Regions from separate parts of the Planomonospora sp. ID91781 genome, predicted to be linked through region 2. Evidence: riboswitches for the same ligand, from Rfam matches in the RefSeq annotation. Region 2 holds a riboswitch; each other region holds the start of a gene.
The links. A riboswitch is a leader RNA that binds a small molecule or an ion and turns the genes downstream of it on or off. The one in region 2 is predicted to bind cyclic di-AMP.

Region 1: linked by a shared signal. The riboswitch ahead of HS048_RS29360 (hypothetical protein) and the one ahead of HS048_RS14400 (C40 family peptidase) in region 2 are both predicted to bind cyclic di-AMP.
Region 3: linked by a shared signal. The riboswitch ahead of HS048_RS21370 (IucA/IucC family C-terminal-domain containing protein) and the one ahead of HS048_RS14400 (C40 family peptidase) in region 2 are both predicted to bind cyclic di-AMP.

The regions. Positions count from the first base shown of each region.
Region 1 is NZ_JABTEY010000002.1:2,288,659-2,294,200, reverse strand. Features, by position in the region: gene HS048_RS29375 (RIP metalloprotease) at 1-685, shown strand, start outside; gene HS048_RS29370 (MarR family winged helix-turn-helix transcriptional regulator) at 736-1,398, shown strand; gene HS048_RS29365 (DinB family protein) at 1,385-1,891, opposite strand; gene HS048_RS29360 (hypothetical protein) at 1,976-2,923, opposite strand; cyclic di-AMP (ydaO/yuaA leader) riboswitch at 2,996-3,131, opposite strand; gene galT (galactose-1-phosphate uridylyltransferase) at 3,204-4,301, opposite strand; gene HS048_RS29350 (DeoR/GlpR family DNA-binding transcription regulator) at 4,298-5,098, opposite strand; gene HS048_RS29345 (HD domain-containing protein) at 5,181-5,542, opposite strand, start outside.
Region 2 is NZ_JABTEY010000001.1:3,169,386-3,174,927, reverse strand. Features, by position in the region: gene HS048_RS14415 (glycosyltransferase family 4 protein) at 1-584, opposite strand, end outside; gene HS048_RS14410 (M48 family metallopeptidase) at 581-1,873, opposite strand; gene HS048_RS14405 (hypothetical protein) at 1,870-2,649, opposite strand; gene HS048_RS14400 (C40 family peptidase) at 2,811-3,317, opposite strand; cyclic di-AMP (ydaO/yuaA leader) riboswitch at 3,427-3,585, opposite strand; gene HS048_RS14395 (C40 family peptidase) at 4,012-4,998, opposite strand; gene HS048_RS14390 (NYN domain-containing protein) at 5,155-5,542, opposite strand, start outside.
Region 3 is NZ_JABTEY010000002.1:463,385-468,926, reverse strand. Features, by position in the region: gene HS048_RS21385 (isoprenylcysteine carboxylmethyltransferase family protein) at 1-84, shown strand, start outside; gene HS048_RS21380 (cation diffusion facilitator family transporter) at 117-1,064, shown strand; gene HS048_RS21375 (CHAP domain-containing protein) at 1,136-2,005, opposite strand; cyclic di-AMP (ydaO/yuaA leader) riboswitch at 2,612-2,766, shown strand; gene HS048_RS21370 (IucA/IucC family C-terminal-domain containing protein) at 2,969-3,769, shown strand; gene HS048_RS21365 (F510_1955 family glycosylhydrolase) at 3,857-4,741, opposite strand; gene HS048_RS21360 (M56 family metallopeptidase) at 4,792-5,542, opposite strand, start outside.

The sequences.
Region 1 (5,542 bases), on a different contig from region 2:
GCCCGCAGCCACCTGGGAGGCGGCGACCCGCGCCATCCGCGGCAGCGGCGCCGGGCCGGTGCAGATCGGCATCACCCGGGACGGGCAGCCGATGACCGTCACGGCCACCCTCATCGCCCAGGACCGCGAGTCCCTCGACGAGCCCGGCAAGACGGAGCGGGTCGGCTACCTGGGGGTCAGCCCCAAGCAGGTCATCGAGAAGCAGGACTTCGGCGCCGTGGTCGTGCACATGGGGGACATCACCTCCAGGACCGCCGCCGCGCTGCTGCGCTTCCCGGAGAAGATGGTCGGCGTCTGGAACGCCGCCTTCTCCGGGGAGGAGCGCGACAAGGACGGCCCTATCGGCGTCATCGGCGTCAGCCGCATCGGCGGCGAGATCGCGGCCTCCGACGCCCCGCTGGAGAACAAGGCGGCCGTTTTCGTCAGCCTGCTGGCCAGCTTCAACCTGGCGATCGGTCTGTTCAACCTGATCCCGCTGCTCCCACTGGACGGCGGCCACATCGCCGGCGGTCTCTGGGAGGGGGTCAAACGCGGCTTCGCCCGTGTCACCCGCAGGCCCGAGCCGGCGCACGTGGACATCGCCAAGGTGCTCCCGCTGACCTACGTGCTGGCCTTCACGATGATCATCATGGCCGGCCTGCTGATGTACGCCGACCTGGTCAACCCGATCCGCCTGGCCGGCTGACCCGGCTTCGGGCGCGGCCCGCCGCGGCGGGCCGCCGATAGGGTGGGGCCGTGGAGGACGGGACGCCCGGAGCGGTGATCGACGTGGCGCTGTTCCGGTTGCGCCGGATATGGTCGCGGCCGCTGCGCGCGCGCAAGGCCGCCGATCCGCAGCGGCCGGTGCAGATGTCCAACGTGATGGTCGTGCACGCCGTGCACAAGCTGAGCCTGGACGTCGCCGAGGTGACCGTGGGGGCCGTCGCCGAGCAGCTCGACGTCGACCCGTCCACGGCGAGCAGGCTGGTCAACGACGCGATCGGCGCGGGCCTGGTGACCCGTGAGGAGTCCGAGGTCGACGCCAGGCGGGCCCGGCTGGTGCTGAGCGCGCCCGGACGCAGGGTCCTGGAGGCGGTGGTCCGCTACCGGAGGGCCTACCTCGACGGCCTGATGGCCGGCTGGGACCGGGCGGACCGGGAGGCGTTCGCCCGGCTGCTCACCCGGTTCGCCGAGGCGGCCACGGCCCGTCCGGCGGATTCGGCCGCCCTCGACCGCCTGATCGCCGAGGCGCTGGAGGGCGGCGGGGCGCTGGAGGGCGGCGGGACCGACACGCCGGTGGCGTCCGGTACGGTCCCGGCGCCCGGTGATCCGGTGGCGCCCCCTCCCGGCACCCGGTCCGGCACGGTCCCGGACGGCGGGACCGCAGACCCGGCCCGGGGCGCGGCTACTCGCCCGTGACGCCGTCGATGTGCTCGCGGATGATGTCGGCGTGGCCGTTGTGCCGGGCGTACTCCTCGATCATGTGGACCAGGATCCAGCGGAGTGAGACCTCCTCGCCCCTGCGCAGGGTCTTGCCCGCGGTCTCCAGCGGCAGCCCGGCGGCGAGGCGCCGGGCGTCCTCGATCGCGGTCCGCCAGTGGGCGAACGCCTCCTCGGCCGAGGCGGTCTCCACGTTGTCGAAGTCCCCGTCGGGGTCCTCCCGGGTGCAGAAGAGGTCGGGCACGTCCTCGCCCATCAGGATCTCGCGGAACCAGTAGCGCTCCACCTCGGCCAGGTGCCGGACCAGGCCCAGCAGCGAGAGCGCGGACGGCGCGGCGGCGCGCAGCCGCAGTTGCTCCTCGGTCAGGCCGGCGCACTTGACGGCGAGGGTCTCGCGGTGCCAGTCCAGCCAGCTGTGCAGCATGGACGTCTCATCGGCGATGAAGGGGGGATTGACCCGTTTGTCAGTCATGGGTCCTCATCCTGCCCGCACGCCCGACCACTGTCATACCGTTTTGTCCCCGGCTGGAAGTCCTGTCCGGCCGGGGGCGGCGGGTCAGAGCATCGAGATGTGCACGTGGTCGTAGTGGTTGGCGGTGTTGCCGCCGCGGTCGGACATGAAGCGCCAGCCGGAGCCGTGGTTGATGCGCTGGCGCCAGATCACGTACTTGACGCCGAGCTTGCCCCTGTTCTTCAGGACCCAGGCGGCGATCTCGTCGCCGAGCCTGAGGCCGGCGGCCGAGGGCATCGCCCCACCGGTGCTCATCATGAAGTCGCAGGCACGGCCCAGGGGGTGTTCGCCTCCGTCGTTCATGCTCCGGTAGCAGCCGACCGTGTGGGTCAACTCGAAGCGCCGCTTGACGACGTCGCGCATGTTCCGGGTGCGGTCGGTGATGTTGTCGGGGCCGTTGGGCAGCTGGGGCACCCAGCTGCCGTCCGCGCGGCGGCCGGAGCCGAGAGGGACCAGCTGGTCCAGCTTCCGCTTGATGTCGCGGATCACCTTCTCGGCCTCCTCGCGCCGGTCCTCGACCTCCTCGGCCTCCTCGCGGAGGTCCTCGGTGAGCCGGGCGGCCCGCTCCGCGGCCTGCTTCCTGCGGTCCCTGCTGACGGCGAAGCCCTCCAGGTAGGCGGACTGCTGGGCGACGAGCTGCTCCATCACGGCGGCGGCGGCCATGTCGCCCTCACCGGAGAACAGCAGCACGGGCAGGTCGCCGGAGTTGCTCTGGTAGCGGAGCTGGGCGATCGAGTCGACCTCCTGCTTGGCCTCCTGGTAGGTCTTCTCCGCCTTGCGGAGGTTGTCCTTGGCGACGCTCTCCGCCTTCTCCGCCTTGCGCACGGACTCCCGCTTGGCCGCGTAGGCCTCGATGAGCCCGTCGACCTTCTTGCCGAGCCTCTTCAGGTCCTTGCGGAGCTCCGCCTCGGTGGGCTTGGGCTCCGCGAGGCCCGCGGCGGGGACGCCGAGGGTGAGGCCGAGCGCCGAGACCAGGCAGACGGCCGCGGCCACGCGGTGACGGAACGTGGGGGACATCGGCGATGCAGGTGACGCAGACGACGCGGGCGACGCAGCCGCCACGAACTCTCCTCTCCTTCAGCCGGCCGGGTTAGCTGACGGGTTCGGGCTGGAGGAAGCCCTTCCACTGATGTGGTTCACCCCAGATGCGGTGGTTCCCCGGCTCCCGGGCGAGGCGCCCGGGATTAGGCATATCTGCTGTTGAAGCCGATGACTGAAGGATAGTAGTGGTAATGAGATGGTCATGCGACTCCAAGCCGAGACCATGCAGTGATCAATCCGTGATCGCCGTGCGCAGGAGACGGGCCGCCTCCTCGGGCGGGACGTCGTTCACGAAAGCCCCCATCGCGGCCTCCGACCCGGCGAGGTACTTCAGCTTGTCCGGCGCCCGGCGGATGCTGAACAGCTCCAGGTGCGCGTACGACAGGTCCCGCCCGACGTTGACCGGCGCCTGGTGCCAGGCCGCGACGTACGGCATGGGCACGCCGAACAGCCCGTCCAGCCGGCGCAGCACGCCGGTGTAGAGCGGGCCGAACGCCGCGCGCTCGGCCCGGTCCAGCCCGCTCAGGTCGGCGACCCGCCGGTGGGGGTAGACGTGCACCTCGAACGGCCAGCGGGCCGCGGCCGGGACGAACGCCGTCCAGTGCTCGTTGGCGGCGACCACCCGCACCCCGGCCTCCCGTTCGGCGGCCAGGACGTCGGCGAACAGGTTGCCGCCGGTCCGCTCCCGGTGGCGCTCGGCGGCCCGCAGGGTCAGCTTCGTGCGCGGGGTGACGTAGGGGTAGGCGTAGATCTGGCCGTGCGGGTGGGCCAGGGTGATGCCGATCTCCGCTCCCCGGTTCTCGAAGCAGAACACCTGCTCCACTCCGGGGATCGCGGACAGCTCCGCAGTGCGGTCGATCCAGGCCTCCATGACCAGCTCGACCTGTGCGGGGGAGAGCGAGGAGAAGGACGAGTCGTGGTCGGAGGTGAAGCAGACCACCTCGCAGCGGCCCAGACCCGGGCGGGTCCCGCCGATCACGCCCGCCCCGGCGTGGCCGCCGGGATCATCGTGGGTGCCGGGGGGAGTGGAGAACGAGGGGAAGCGGTTCTCGAAGACGACGACGTCGTAGGAGGAGGCGGGGATCTCGGAGAGGCGGCCGGGGGCCGACGGGCAGAGCGGGCACCGGTCGGCGGGGGGCAGGAAGGTCCGGCTCTGCCGGTGCCCCGCGATCGCGATCCACTCCTCGGTCAGCGGGTCGTAGCGCAGCTCCGAGGGAGCCGGGCGGGGCGGCAGCTCGCGCTCGTCGACGGCGCCGCGGTCCGCGTCGTCGTACCGGTCGAAGTAGAACAGCTCCCGGCCGTCGGCCAGGTGGGTGAGGGTGCGCTTCACCGGCCCGCCACCTGCCTGTCCTGCTCCGGTTCGGCGATGACGAGCTCGCCCGTCTGGGCGGAGATCTCCTCGCGGGCCTCCTGGGGCAGTCCGGGGTCGCTGATGACGACGTGCGCCTCGGACAGGCGGGCGATGGTGCTGATCCCGACCGTGCCCCACTTGGTGTGATCGGCGGGCACGACCAGGCGGTGCGCGGAGGCGACCAGTTCGCGGTCGGTCTCGGCCTCCAGGAGGTTGGGCGTGGTGAACCCGGCGCGGGAGCTCATGCCGTGCACCCCGAGGAAGAGGGTGTCCACGTGCAGCCCGCGGATCGCGGCGACCGCGACCGGTCCGACCAGCGCGTCGGAGGGGGTGCGCACGCCACCGGTCAGCACGACCGTGCGGTCGGCGCGGGGCGAGCGGTGGAAGACGTCGGCGATCCGGATCGAGTTGGTGATGACCGTCAGCTCGGGGACGTCGGTGACGAAGTGGGCCAGCGTCCAGGTCGTGGTGCCCGCGGAGAGCGCGATGGCGGTGCCGGGCCGGACGAGCCGGGCCGCCTGCCGGGCGATCGCCTCCTTCTCCGGCTGCTGGCGGGCCGACTTGGCGGCGAACCCGGGCTCCTCGGTCGATCCGGGGCCGGCGGCGGTGGCCCCGCCGTGGACCTTCTCCAGCAGGCCGCGCTCGGCGAGGACCTCCAGGTCCCGGCGGATCGTCATGTCGGACACGCCGAGCTCCCGGACGAGATCGGCGACGCGGACGCCGCCGCTGCTGCGCACCCGCTCCAGAATCGCCTGCTGCCGCTGTTGGGCGAGCATTGACCCACTCCTTAATCAAACAACTTCCATCAAATTACCACATCGCGATGCAGGGAAGATGTGTGTTTGTGCTGGATAATCCTCACAAGCGGGCGATTTCCCCCTGCATGTTCTCCCGGGCGGCGATCTCCCACACCGAGGCGCCCGCGCTGTGGAAGATCGCCGGAAGGTCCAGCAGGGAGCGCAGCACGGCCGCCCGCCCGGTCCGGAACGCCTCGTCCGGGACGAAGGCGTACTCCTCGCGCACGGCCGCCGCGTAGGCGGCGTAGACCTCGGGGGGCGCGGCCAGGATCGCCAGGTCGGCGTCGCACAGCACGGCCCCGTCCGCGTCCCCGGGCTCGGGGGCGTGGGTGACGGTGAGCCTGACCAGGCGGGCCACCGCGGCGACCGCCGGGGCCGGCAGCCCCAGCTCGGGCAGGGCCCGCTCAGCCATCCGGGCGCTGC
Region 2 (5,542 bases):
ACCACCACCGGCCCGGCGGCGCACCACGACCGGAGCGCGGAGCCCTTCCCGGACGGCTCCGCCCCCGGGGAGAACACGCCGGTGTCCACCCCCGGCGCGAGCCGTACCAGCTTCTCCTCCGGGATCACCGCGGCGAGCAGCCGCCGGGTGTACTCGCCCAGGTAGGTGACCGCGTCGGCGTGGCCGCCGATCGCGGCCAGCAGCCGCCGGGCCGCCGGGACGCGGGCCCAGGACGCCTCGTGGCCGTGGGTCAGCATCACGACGCGCTCCGCCCCCGCCGTCCGGAGCCGCGGCGCGAGCAGGCCGAGCGGGGCCGCCGCCCCGAACACCGCCGTGTCGCACTTGTGCTCGGCGAGCAGGCCGGCGGCCCGGCGGGCCACCGGCGGGGTCGGGAGCATCAGCGAGGTGGGGTGGCGCACGACGGGGTACGGCTGGCGCGCGTCGAACGCCTCGCACCCGGCCCAGCGGGGGGCGTAGACGACCACCGAGCCCGGGGGCATTCGGACGGCGAGCCCGTGCACGAACGACTGGATGCCGCCGGGGCGGGGCGGGAAGTCGTTGGTGACGATCAGCGTGCGCTTCACGGCTCCGGCAGGCCGTTCAGCGCGGCCCAGGAGCGCGCCGCGGCGATCCGCTCCGGAATGGCGGGGTGGGAGGCATAAAGAACATATTCAACGACATCTGGTGATAAATCAGAAATATTGGCCACGGCCAGCCGCTTCTGCATGGCCGCGAACGTGGCCGGGTCCCGCGTCAGGTTCAGCGCGTGCACGTCGGCCCTGGCCTCGATCTGCCTGCTGACCGCGTTCTGCACCGGCCCGGAGAGCACGGTGGCCAGGCTCAGCAGCCCCATGACCAGACCGGCGGCCCGCGGGTCGGCGAGCGAGGCGACCCCGGTGCGCCGGCGCACCGGGCCCGACGAGGCGACGAGGTACAGCAGGCACGCCCCGCAGGCCGCGCCCAGCGCGCCGACCAGCGTGCCGTACAGCACGTCCCCGGTGGCGGCGTGGCCCAGCTCGTGCGCCACGACCAGCTCGACCTCCCCGGCCGGGGCCCGCAGCAGCGTGTCGTAGACCACGATCCTGCGGGTCGCGCCGAATCCGGAGACGTAGGCGTTGAGCGCGGTGGTCCGGCGGGAGGCGTCGGCGACGAGCACGTCCTCGACCGGCACGCCGTCGCGCTCGGCCATGGCGAGCAGGTCGTCGCGGAGCGGCCCGGCGGCCATCGGCGAGAAGTCGTTGAAGACCGGCTCCACCAGCACCGGATAGGCGAAGGAGACGGTCACGGTCAGCGTGAAGGCGCCCAGCGCGGCGGGGATCCACCAGCGCGCGAAGCGCCGCGCCAGCGCGACGACGGCCAGCACCATGACCGCGGTGAGCGCGGTCCTGATCCCGATGTTCTTGAGCCGGTCGGCGGTCCACGACGGCCAGTCCTGGGTGGACAGGCCGTAGTCCCGCAGGTGGACCTCCTGCCACATCCCGAACGGCCAGCGCACGAGCTCCACCGCCACCGTGACGGCGAGCACGCCGAGCAGCACCCGCAGCCACCACCGTCCCCCCGGAAGCCGCTCCAGCAGCCGCGCGCCCAGCGGGGTGGCCACCAGCAGCCCGGCCGCCACCAGGGTCAGGCCGAGCGACAGGTAGGCGGGCGGGCCCACCACGGCGTCGAACGCCTGGGACCGGGCGATCTGACCGGCGGTGAAGTCGCGGGCCGGATCCGGCTCCACCCGCGGCGCCGCCGCGGGCAGCGCCCGCCACGGCGTGCTGAGCGCCACGACCCCCAGGGTGACCGCGCCGAGGGCGGCCAGCGCCCACCCCGCCGCCCGCGGGCTCCCGGGCCGGGCGCCGGACGCCCGCGCGGTGCTCGACGTCATGCGAGTTCCTTCCGGAGGTGGTCGCGCCAGCCCGCGGTGAACTCCGCCGCGGTCAGGCCGAGCGTGGTCCCGACATCGCTACCGTAGAGCCTCACGAGGGCCCGCTCGCCGAAACGTGCGGCGACGTAGCGGCAGGCGAGCCAGGCCTCCTCGTAGACCTGCGGGAGCCGCGCCCCGCCGGGGGCGAAGTCCCCCGGACCGGGCAGCCGGTCCGGCAGCACGCCCGCCCGCACCTCCCGGGCCAGCTCCGCGGCGACCCGGCGGACGTCCAGCCCCGTGCCCGCGTAGCCGACGTAGTCGGCGAACCCCTCCGACAGCCACATCGGCACCCGGCCGCCCCGGGTCGCGCCGGTGGCCACGTGGACGAGCTCGTGGGTGAGGACCACGTCCCTGCCGACCTCGCTGAGCCGCGCGTAGCCGCCCGGCAGGACGACCACCCGGTCCGCGGTGGCCAGCGCGGCCAGCCCGCGCGTGGCCGCGACCCCGGCGGCGCCCGCGAGCACCGCGGCCTGCGCGTCGGTCTCCGGGAACAGGACCACCGGGCGGACGGGCCCCCAGATCGCGGCGATCCTGCGGCGGGCGCGGTCGGCCCGGGCGGCGAGGTCCGCCAGCAGACCGGCGACGGCGCGGTCCCCGACGACGACCGAGCCCTGCCCGCGGACCACGACGGCTCCCGGCCACGGGACGGCCGGGAGCGGCGCGGACGCGGCCAGCGCGGCGCCCGTGAGCGCCAGCATCCCGGCGAGTACGGCGCGGCGCCCCTGGGGGACGGACATGTGCGCCGATGCTACGCGACGCGGGCCGGCGGATCCGCCCGGGCGCCGGGCACGGAGCGGTCCCCGTACCGGACGCTGAGCGGCCCCGCCCGTCACGGGGACGGGCGGGGCCGCTCGGCACCTGCGCCTTCCGGCGGCACGCCCGCCGCCGGACGGCCCGGTCAGCCGCCGGGGCGGACCGCTCCGGCGAAGGAGGAGCGGTAGTAGTGCTTCAGTTTCACGATCCGGACCGTCCTGCCGCTGCTCGGCGCGTGGACCATCCTTCCCTTGCCGACGTAGATGCCGACGTGGCCCTTGCCGTAGAAGAAGAGCAGGTCACCGGGGCGCAGGCTGCGCCACGAGACCTTCTTCCTGACGGCGCGGTACTGGCTGTGCGTGATCCGCGGGAGCCGTACCCCCGCCTTGCGCCAGGAGTACTGCGCCAGGCCCGAGCAGTCGAACGCACGGGGACCGGTCCCGCCCCAGCGGTAGGGGGCGCCGACCTGCCGCTTGGCCACCGAGACGGCCTTGGCCGCCTTCGCCTTCTGCCGCGCGGCCTTGCTCAGCCTGGTGACCGCCTTGGCGCTCGCCCCGGTGAGGGGGGCGCCGCTCATCCGGGTGACCGCGACGGCTCCGGCCTGTACCGCGGTCGCGCCGTTCGTCGCCGCCCGCGCCTGCGCGGAATTCATTCCGACCGCACCGGCCGACGCGGTCAGAGTGAGCGCGAAACCGCCCACGGAAAGGCGAAAAAGGCGCGACGAACAGGGGTTCTGCAGGGTGGTAGACAGGATTTCTCCTTGGGACTTCCACTGATGCCTACCGGGTTAGCTGACGGATTCGGGCAGGGAAGACGCCCTACGGCACAACGGCGTGCCGATTCACCCCTGGCAATGGGAGCATGCCTTTGGTTCCCCGGTTCCATGCCTCATGGCTGCATGGATTCGGCAGGTCACGACGGTGTAGGTGCTTCGCGTGACCGCTTGGATTATTCATCTGGACACAGCCCGAGAGGCCGGTGCACTGCGACGGCATGGCTTGCTCGTCGCGACGCCAGAAGTTACCCCGATCCCCAAACATCGGCAAAGACGCTGCCCCGTCCGAAGATCGGGGAGCCTCTTCCCTCTTTTCATAACCGCTGGATAACGGCGAGTCCACCACCGCGATATGACCCTCGTCACATTTGGAGATCCGCTGCCTGAACGTTGTCACTCCCGTAACTCCAGTAACAGGAGTAATGATCTTGTCCTGACACGGAAGAGCCCGCGAGCGCGGGGCTCGCGGGCTCGGGCGGCGCGGACGGGGACCGAGACGGGGCAGGGCGGGGCGGGGGCGGCGTCAGGGACGGGGCGGAGGACTGCTTCCGAGACGGGAGCGGGGGCGGCGTCAGGGACGGACCGCGCCCACCAGGCGGCGGCCGTACGCCGACAGGTCGACGACCTTCACGACGTCGCCGGTCTGCGGGGCGTGGACGATCTGGCCGCCGCCGACGTACATGCTCACGTGTCCCAGGCCCTCGCTGAAGATGAGGTCCCCGGGCTGGAGGTCGTCCAGGGAGACCCTGCGGCTCGCACCCCAGCTCCACTGCTCCCAGGTCGTCCGCGGGAGGCTGACGCCCCCGGCGCGCCAGGCGGCCTGGAGCAGGCCGGAGCAGTCCCAGCCGCCGGGTCCCGTGCCGCCGTACTGGTACGGCTTGCCGACCTGGGCGAAGGCGAACTGGAGCGCCTTGCGGGCGCTCCCCGAGGCGGAGCCGGTGTAGGTGATGCCGGGGCTGTTCGGGTCGCCCGCCCGGTAGGCGCCGAGCTCGCGCAGGAGCTTGATCTGGGCCTTGACCATCTTGTCGGCCTTGGCCTTCTGCTCGGCCAGCTCGTCGCGGTACTCGTCGGCCTCGGCCAGGGCGGTCTTGGCCTTGTCCCGGTCGGTCCGCAGGGTCTTGGTGGCCTCGTCGAAGGCGTTGAGGGACTGGGCGCGCAGGGCCGACATCTGGTCCACCGCGGCCAGGCCGCTCAGCAGGTCGCTCGGGTCGGGCCGGGTGATGAGGCTCTCCCAGCCGGTCACCGTGCCCGCCTGGTAGCCGCTGACGGCCATCGCGACCAGTTCCCGGCGCAGACCGGCGACCTTCGCGCTCTGCTTCTCCAGGGCGCCGTTGAGCGTCCGGTAGCGCGTGCGGGCCTTCTTCCACTTCTCGCCGGCCTGGTTGTACTTCTCGACGATCTTGTCGGCCTGGTCGTTGAGCTTCTCCAGCTTCTTCTTGGCCTCGGCGATCGTCGGCTTCGGCTCGGCGAGCGCGTCACCGGCCGGCAACGCCGGCAGCAGGAACGCCACGAGAGCCAGTCCGGCCGCCACGGGCACCCGCCCATAACACTTCGGCATACCCGCCACGGCCACTACTACGCCCTCCCGCCGTAAAGACCTGGGGCGAATAGTACAGAACCAGTAAGGTCCAGCTCACCTTTTCGCCCGCTTCCCCGCCTTCCCGCTCTCGCCGGGCACCCGGCCCGGCGGAGACGACGAGCGGCCGCGGAGGGCTCAGGCGCGTCCGAGGCGCTTCAGGAGCAGTGCGGCGGGCACCGGACGCGCCCCCATGCGGCGGACCGACTCGGCCACCTCGCGGTCGGAGGAGACCACCGCGAGCGCCCGCCCGACGGGCTCGGCGCGGACCAGCTGGCGGATCAGGTCGTCGGCGATCTGCCCCGGCGCGCTGAACAGCACCCGGACCCCTCGCGGCGCCGACACCGGGACCGGCCCGTCCAGCTCGGCGCCGTCGAAGACGCAGGTCAGCTCGGTGCGGGTCTGCGCGTACAGCGCGCCGAGCCCGGTCAGCAGACGGTTGCGCTGGTCGGCCAGGGTGAGGGTGCCGTAACCGGTCTTGGTCACGTTGTAGCCGTCCACGATCAGATGGATCTGCGGCAGCGCG
Region 3 (5,542 bases), on a different contig from region 2:
CGCTTCGTGCCCGGCCTGGGCCGCCTGCCCGGCCCGGACACCATCGCACGGGCGGGGGGATCACCCCCGGCCCGCGGCCACTGAAGTCGTTCACCCCAGCAACGAAGGAGCATTTCGTGGGCAGCAACCACGCATCCGGTCACGGTCACGGTCACGGGCACGGGCAGCTGAGTCCGACCGGCCGCCACCGCGGGCGCCTGGTCGGCGTGCTGGCCATCACCGGCACCGTCATGCTCGTGCAGGTGGCCGGGGCACTGGCCTCGGGCAGCATCGCGCTGCTGGCCGACGCCGGGCACATGCTCACCGACAGCGCCGGCATCGCCCTGGCCCTGGCGGCCATCGTCCTGGCCGCCCGCCCGGCCACCTCGAGGCGCACCTTCGGCCTGGCCCGGGCCGAGATCCTGGCCGCGGCCGTCAACGCCGCGGTGCTCTTCGGCCTCGGGGCGTACGTGCTGTACGAGGCGGTCTCCCGCCTGGTCTCGGCGGAGGCTCCGCACCTCGCCACCGGCTCCATGCTGCTCTTCGGCGTCGTCGGCCTGGTCGGCAACCTGGCCTCGATGCTGGTGCTGATCGGCGTGCAGGGCGAGAGTCTCAACCTGCGCGGCGCCTTCCTGGAGGTGGCCACCGACGCGCTCACCTCCGTGGGCGTCATCGCCGCCGCGATCGCGGCCCACCTGACCGGGTTCACCCGCGCCGACGCCGTCGTCGCGGTGCTGATCGGCCTGCTCATCGTGCCGCGCGCGCTCAAGCTGCTGCACGCGGCCGTCAACGTGCTCCTGGAGGCCACCCCCGCCCACCTGGACCTGGACCAGGTCCGCGCGCAGCTGCTGGCGGTGCCGCACGTACGGGCCGTGCACGACCTGCACGCCTGGACCGTCACCTCGGGCCTGGCCGCGCTCAGCGCGCACATCGTCATCGACGACGAGTGCTTCACCGACGGCCACGCCCCGCGGCTGCTGGACGTCCTGCAGGAGTGCCTCAAGGACCGTTTCGACCTGCACCACGCCACCCTGCAGCTGGAGTCGCCGGCCCACGCCCGGCACGAGCAACCCGCCCACGCCTGACGGCCAAGGGCTCCCCCGGACCGACCGGTCCGTCCTCTGGTCAGGCCCGCACCCGGCAGGGCTCTCGGGTCTCAGCCTGAGTAGGCCGGGTGGCCGAACCCGACGATGGTGTCCATGGTGCGCGTGCGCGCGATCACCTTGTCGCTGATGTTGCCCTCCACCGTGGAGACCGAACCGTCGGGGTTCACGCCGGTCACCAGGCCGACGTGGTCGATGGCCGAGATGTTCTTGGAGCCGCCCCAGTCGAAGAAGACGAGGTCGCCGACCTGCGGGGCGCGGTCGAAGCGGCCCTGCTTCTTGAACCACTGCGCGTGCCAGGGGGTGTAGGCGTAGATGCCCATCGCATCCTGCGCGCCGTGCTCGACGGCCACCCACGCCAGGAACATGTCGCACCAGGGGGCGGCGGCGAACCCCTTCTGCTTGGTGTACTTGTCGTACCACTTGCCGTAGAAGGACGTGCCGTCCGCGGCCTCGCCCTCGCCGACCTTGCTGAGGGCGGTGGCGATGAGCTGCTGGACCTTGGTGCCTGCGGTCAGCGGCGCGGCCGGTCCGGAAAGACCCTTTGCCTGGGACCGGTCCGGCATCTGCAGCTCTGGGAGCTGGTCCGGCGCCGCAAGCGCGTCGCTTCGGCCATCGGTGGTCAGGTTCTGATCGGGCGACTGGATGACCTCACTGCGCGGCTGGGCCGGTGCTGAGGTCTCGGGGGCCGGGGCCTGAGACGGCATCGTCCCCTGCTCGATCATCGCGATCTGGGCTTCGATCTCGGCGATCCGGGTCTGCATCTGCGAGAAGGGAGCCGCGCCGGAGTCGCTGTCGGTGATCGACGGGATGTCGGCTGCATGAGCCGTCCCAGCGGACAGGACGGTGAAGCTTGCCATGCCGGCGACGATCAGGCTGATGGACAGGCTCTGGCGGCCGAAGGCGTGCGACAGAACGGGCAACGGTACGTTCCTTTACTGACCTGCGCGGGGAAAGGGCTCTCATGACGCGGGACACGAAGCTCCTGCCGGTACGGCGTAAGCCACAGCCGCCCTCTCCGGCCACGCGTCAAGGCGTGGTCGTGCAGGAACAGCCCGGGGTCATCCTGTTGTCGCCTGGACATTCGACTACGGCAGATAGTTCCTGAGGAAAGTCAGGGATTCGATTCGCTGACCCCGATAGGAGGCGGGGAGTGGAGCTGCCGTCCCCCGGGGTGCGGGGCGGAATCCGCTGCAGGGCACCGCAGAGACAGTGGCGTGCATCATCGAAGCCGGTGTTCGTCCCGCACCCTTGCTGCAACCGTCATGAGCAGGCGGAGAGGCTCTCATGCGCAAGTGAAACCGCATCCAGGTGAGTGCGGGCGCGGCCGGGAACTGGGGCATCCGGATGGGCAAGACCTTGCGATCGTGCGGCCGGAAGATCTTACGGACAGCCCTGGCCAAGGTAGAGCTTTCGGACGTTATGTGACGTTTTATTCATCTTGCCGACACGCATCTACTACATCGCATCGTAACGTCTGATGATCTGCCTTCATCGGGAAGACGGCCCGCCTGCCGTCGGATCCCGCGCCGGCCCAGACGCCTCCGCCGGGGGAACCGGGGACCCATCGCGCGAACCCGCGGACCTTTCCACGAGCGCGCAGGGTGAATCCGTCCCGTCGGCGGTAGGGCGACTCTTGGCCCGAACCCGTCAGTTCGCCCGGTAGGCGGTCACGAAAAGGAGAGACGCGAGTGAAGCACGCCGGTTCCTCACCGCAGGCTGCGCCGTATGGGGCGCCTCATCGGGCGTCCGACCGTAAACAGCCGCTGGACGGCGATCACCTGACCGAGCCGCCGACGTGCCGCCCCGCTACGTCGGCCTGCTGTGTCGATGGCCCACAATGGTGCGCGGACAACGCCGTCCCTCATGCAAGGAGCTCCCCCGACGTGTCGCATCCACCTCCCGGCCCTGCAGCCGTGCTCACCGCGCTGGCCGGCTACGGCGAGCGCTACCGGCTGCAGGACGGCCTGGACGCGGGCGAGGACTGGGTCGCCGCCGACCGGCTGCTGGACCCCGCCTCCGAGGAGCTGACCCGGGTGCTCGAAGCCGAGCGGACCGCCAGCGGACAGGTGTCGGCGCACGCCACGGCGCTGACCGTGATGGCCGTCTACGCGGGCACGGTCACGGCTCCCGCCCTGCTGGCCTGGGCACTGTACGGTGAGGTGCTGGATGTGCGGCCGGACAACGTGGCGCTCCGGCTCGACGACCACCACGGGTTCGGCGCCGTCGCGCTGCGCCGCCCCCGGCTGGCCGAGACCTCACAGATGACCGCGGACGTACGGCTGAAGCTGCTGGTCGGCCAGGTGCTCGATGAGCACCTGTTCCCGCTCGCCGATGCGCTGCGGGTGCGCAGCCGCGCGGGCCAGCGCCAGCTGCACGGCGGAATCGCCCAGGGGTGCGCCGCGGCGTTCGGCGCCGCGAGCAGGACGCCCGGGGCCGACGTCGACCTGCTGCACCGTTCCCATGATGCCTTCCTCGCCGCCTGCCCGCCGGGGCTGGGCGGGCTGGGGGAGATGGTCCGGCTCTCCGAGGGCGGCAGGGAGGGCTTGTTCTACCTGCGCCGGACGTGCTGCCTGTTCTACACCGCCGTCCATGGAGAGAAGTGCGCCAGCTGCTGCCTGGACAGTGTCGAGGACCGCGTCTGCGCCTACCGCCGGGTCCTCGCCGGCGCGGCGAGCTCGCACTGATCCGGCCCCGGCCTCCGGCTGCGATCAGTGACGACGCGGCGCCCGCGGACGGAACGGGGGCGGTCGGAGAAGGTGCGGGCGTGCGGCTCAGCTGAGGGCGGGCCGGTAGACGACGGAGAAGCCGCGTCCTCCGTCCGTTGATTCCAGGACGGTCCCGTCCTGCAGCGCCGCAAGGAGACGCTGCCGGTCGACGGCGGTGAAAGCCGCGGCCTGGCCGGGCAGGCGGCCTGCGGCCTGCCACGTTGCGCCGCCGTCGGCGCTGGCGTGCACACGGCCATCGGCGCCGACCCCCACCAGGTCGTCTTTGCCGAGCGCGTCAAGGTGGGACAACAAAGGGGAGCCGGCGAGCCCGGCGAAGGTCAGGCCGCCGTCCTTGCTGACCTGCACTCCCTCGGAAGTGGTCGCGTGGACCCGGTTCGGCTCCTCCTCGTGAGCGGCCAAGTCGATCACTTGCAGCGCGGCTCCCGGCGCCCAGCCTTGGCCTTCATTGCCGCTGCGCCGCACCTGCCCGCTCTGGCTGTCGTAGGCGTACAGGGTCGTCCCCGCCGGTGCGATGGCGTGGAAGTCGGCGATGCCTGCCTGCGAGACCGTGCTCCAGGTGAGGCCGGCGTCCGTGGTGCGGATCAGGCCCAGGTGCGGGGAGCCGCCGGATGGGACGTCGTTCGCCGCGGGGTGCCCGCTGGCCAGGAAGGTCTTCGGCCCGATCACGATGAAGCCCATGTGATCCTGAACGCGATCGGCGACCCGCCGGGCAGTGTCGGTGGAACGGACCTGGAACAGGCCGTAGTGCCCGGCGATGTAGATCGTGCCGTCGGCCGGGTCGACCCCCAGCCCGTGAACGTGACCGATCCCAGGATCGGCGGCATCGGCGGTCTGCGTGGACGGCTGTGCGGCGCATGCCGTACCGGACAGCAGCGCGAGCGCCAGGACGGCGCCTGCGCGCACACGACGATGCCGGTCGATCGAGGCCATGGCATGATGCTACCGCCATCTACTATCCATCATCGTAGAAGGTGCGGTGTCTAGAAGATCGAAAGCGTATGGCAGTGGTGGGCCAGCAGCGACGCCACACCCGGGATCGCGGCCACGACCGCAGGACCGGCGAGCAGCAGAGCGACAGCGGCCAAGCCGGCCAGGCGCTCCTTGCGGCCGAGGGGAGCGGCCGGATTGAGCATGCGCTTGACCCGGGTCAGCGCCGTCTCGCCACCGGCACCCAGCATGAACGCCGGAGTCCTGCCGGTGGCCAGCCGTACCAGGGCGGCGGCGATGTGGATGCGCGGATGCTGGCGGGCAGCGACATCGTCGGCGAGCAACTCGACCAGCCGGGTGACCTCGGTGCGGGCCTGGGCGAACAGCGGCAGGCGGGGAAAGGCGACGAAGAAGGCTTCAGCGGCGGCCAGCACGAGATGGTGACGCCCCCGCAGATGGGCCCGCTCGTGGGCGAGCACGGCGGCGATCTGCTCGGGAGCCAGGGACTGCAGAGCCGCGGTCGTGATGACCGTCCTGCCCTGCCGTCCGGGCAGGCAGTAGGCCGCGGCCTCGTCGTGCTCCAGTACCACCGCTTCCAGATCACCGTCGTGGCGGCCGAGGATGTTCAACATGTCGGCGTGCCGCCGGCGTTCGCGCTGTGCACGGACGAGCACGGCCGCCCCGCAGTAGACCACCCTGCCTGCGACCAGAGCGGCACCGAACAAAGCGGCGCGGGCGCCCGTGGAGATGGCGGCTTCTCCATCGGTGAGCAGCTCCGCGCATGCCTCGAAGAACGCGGCCAGC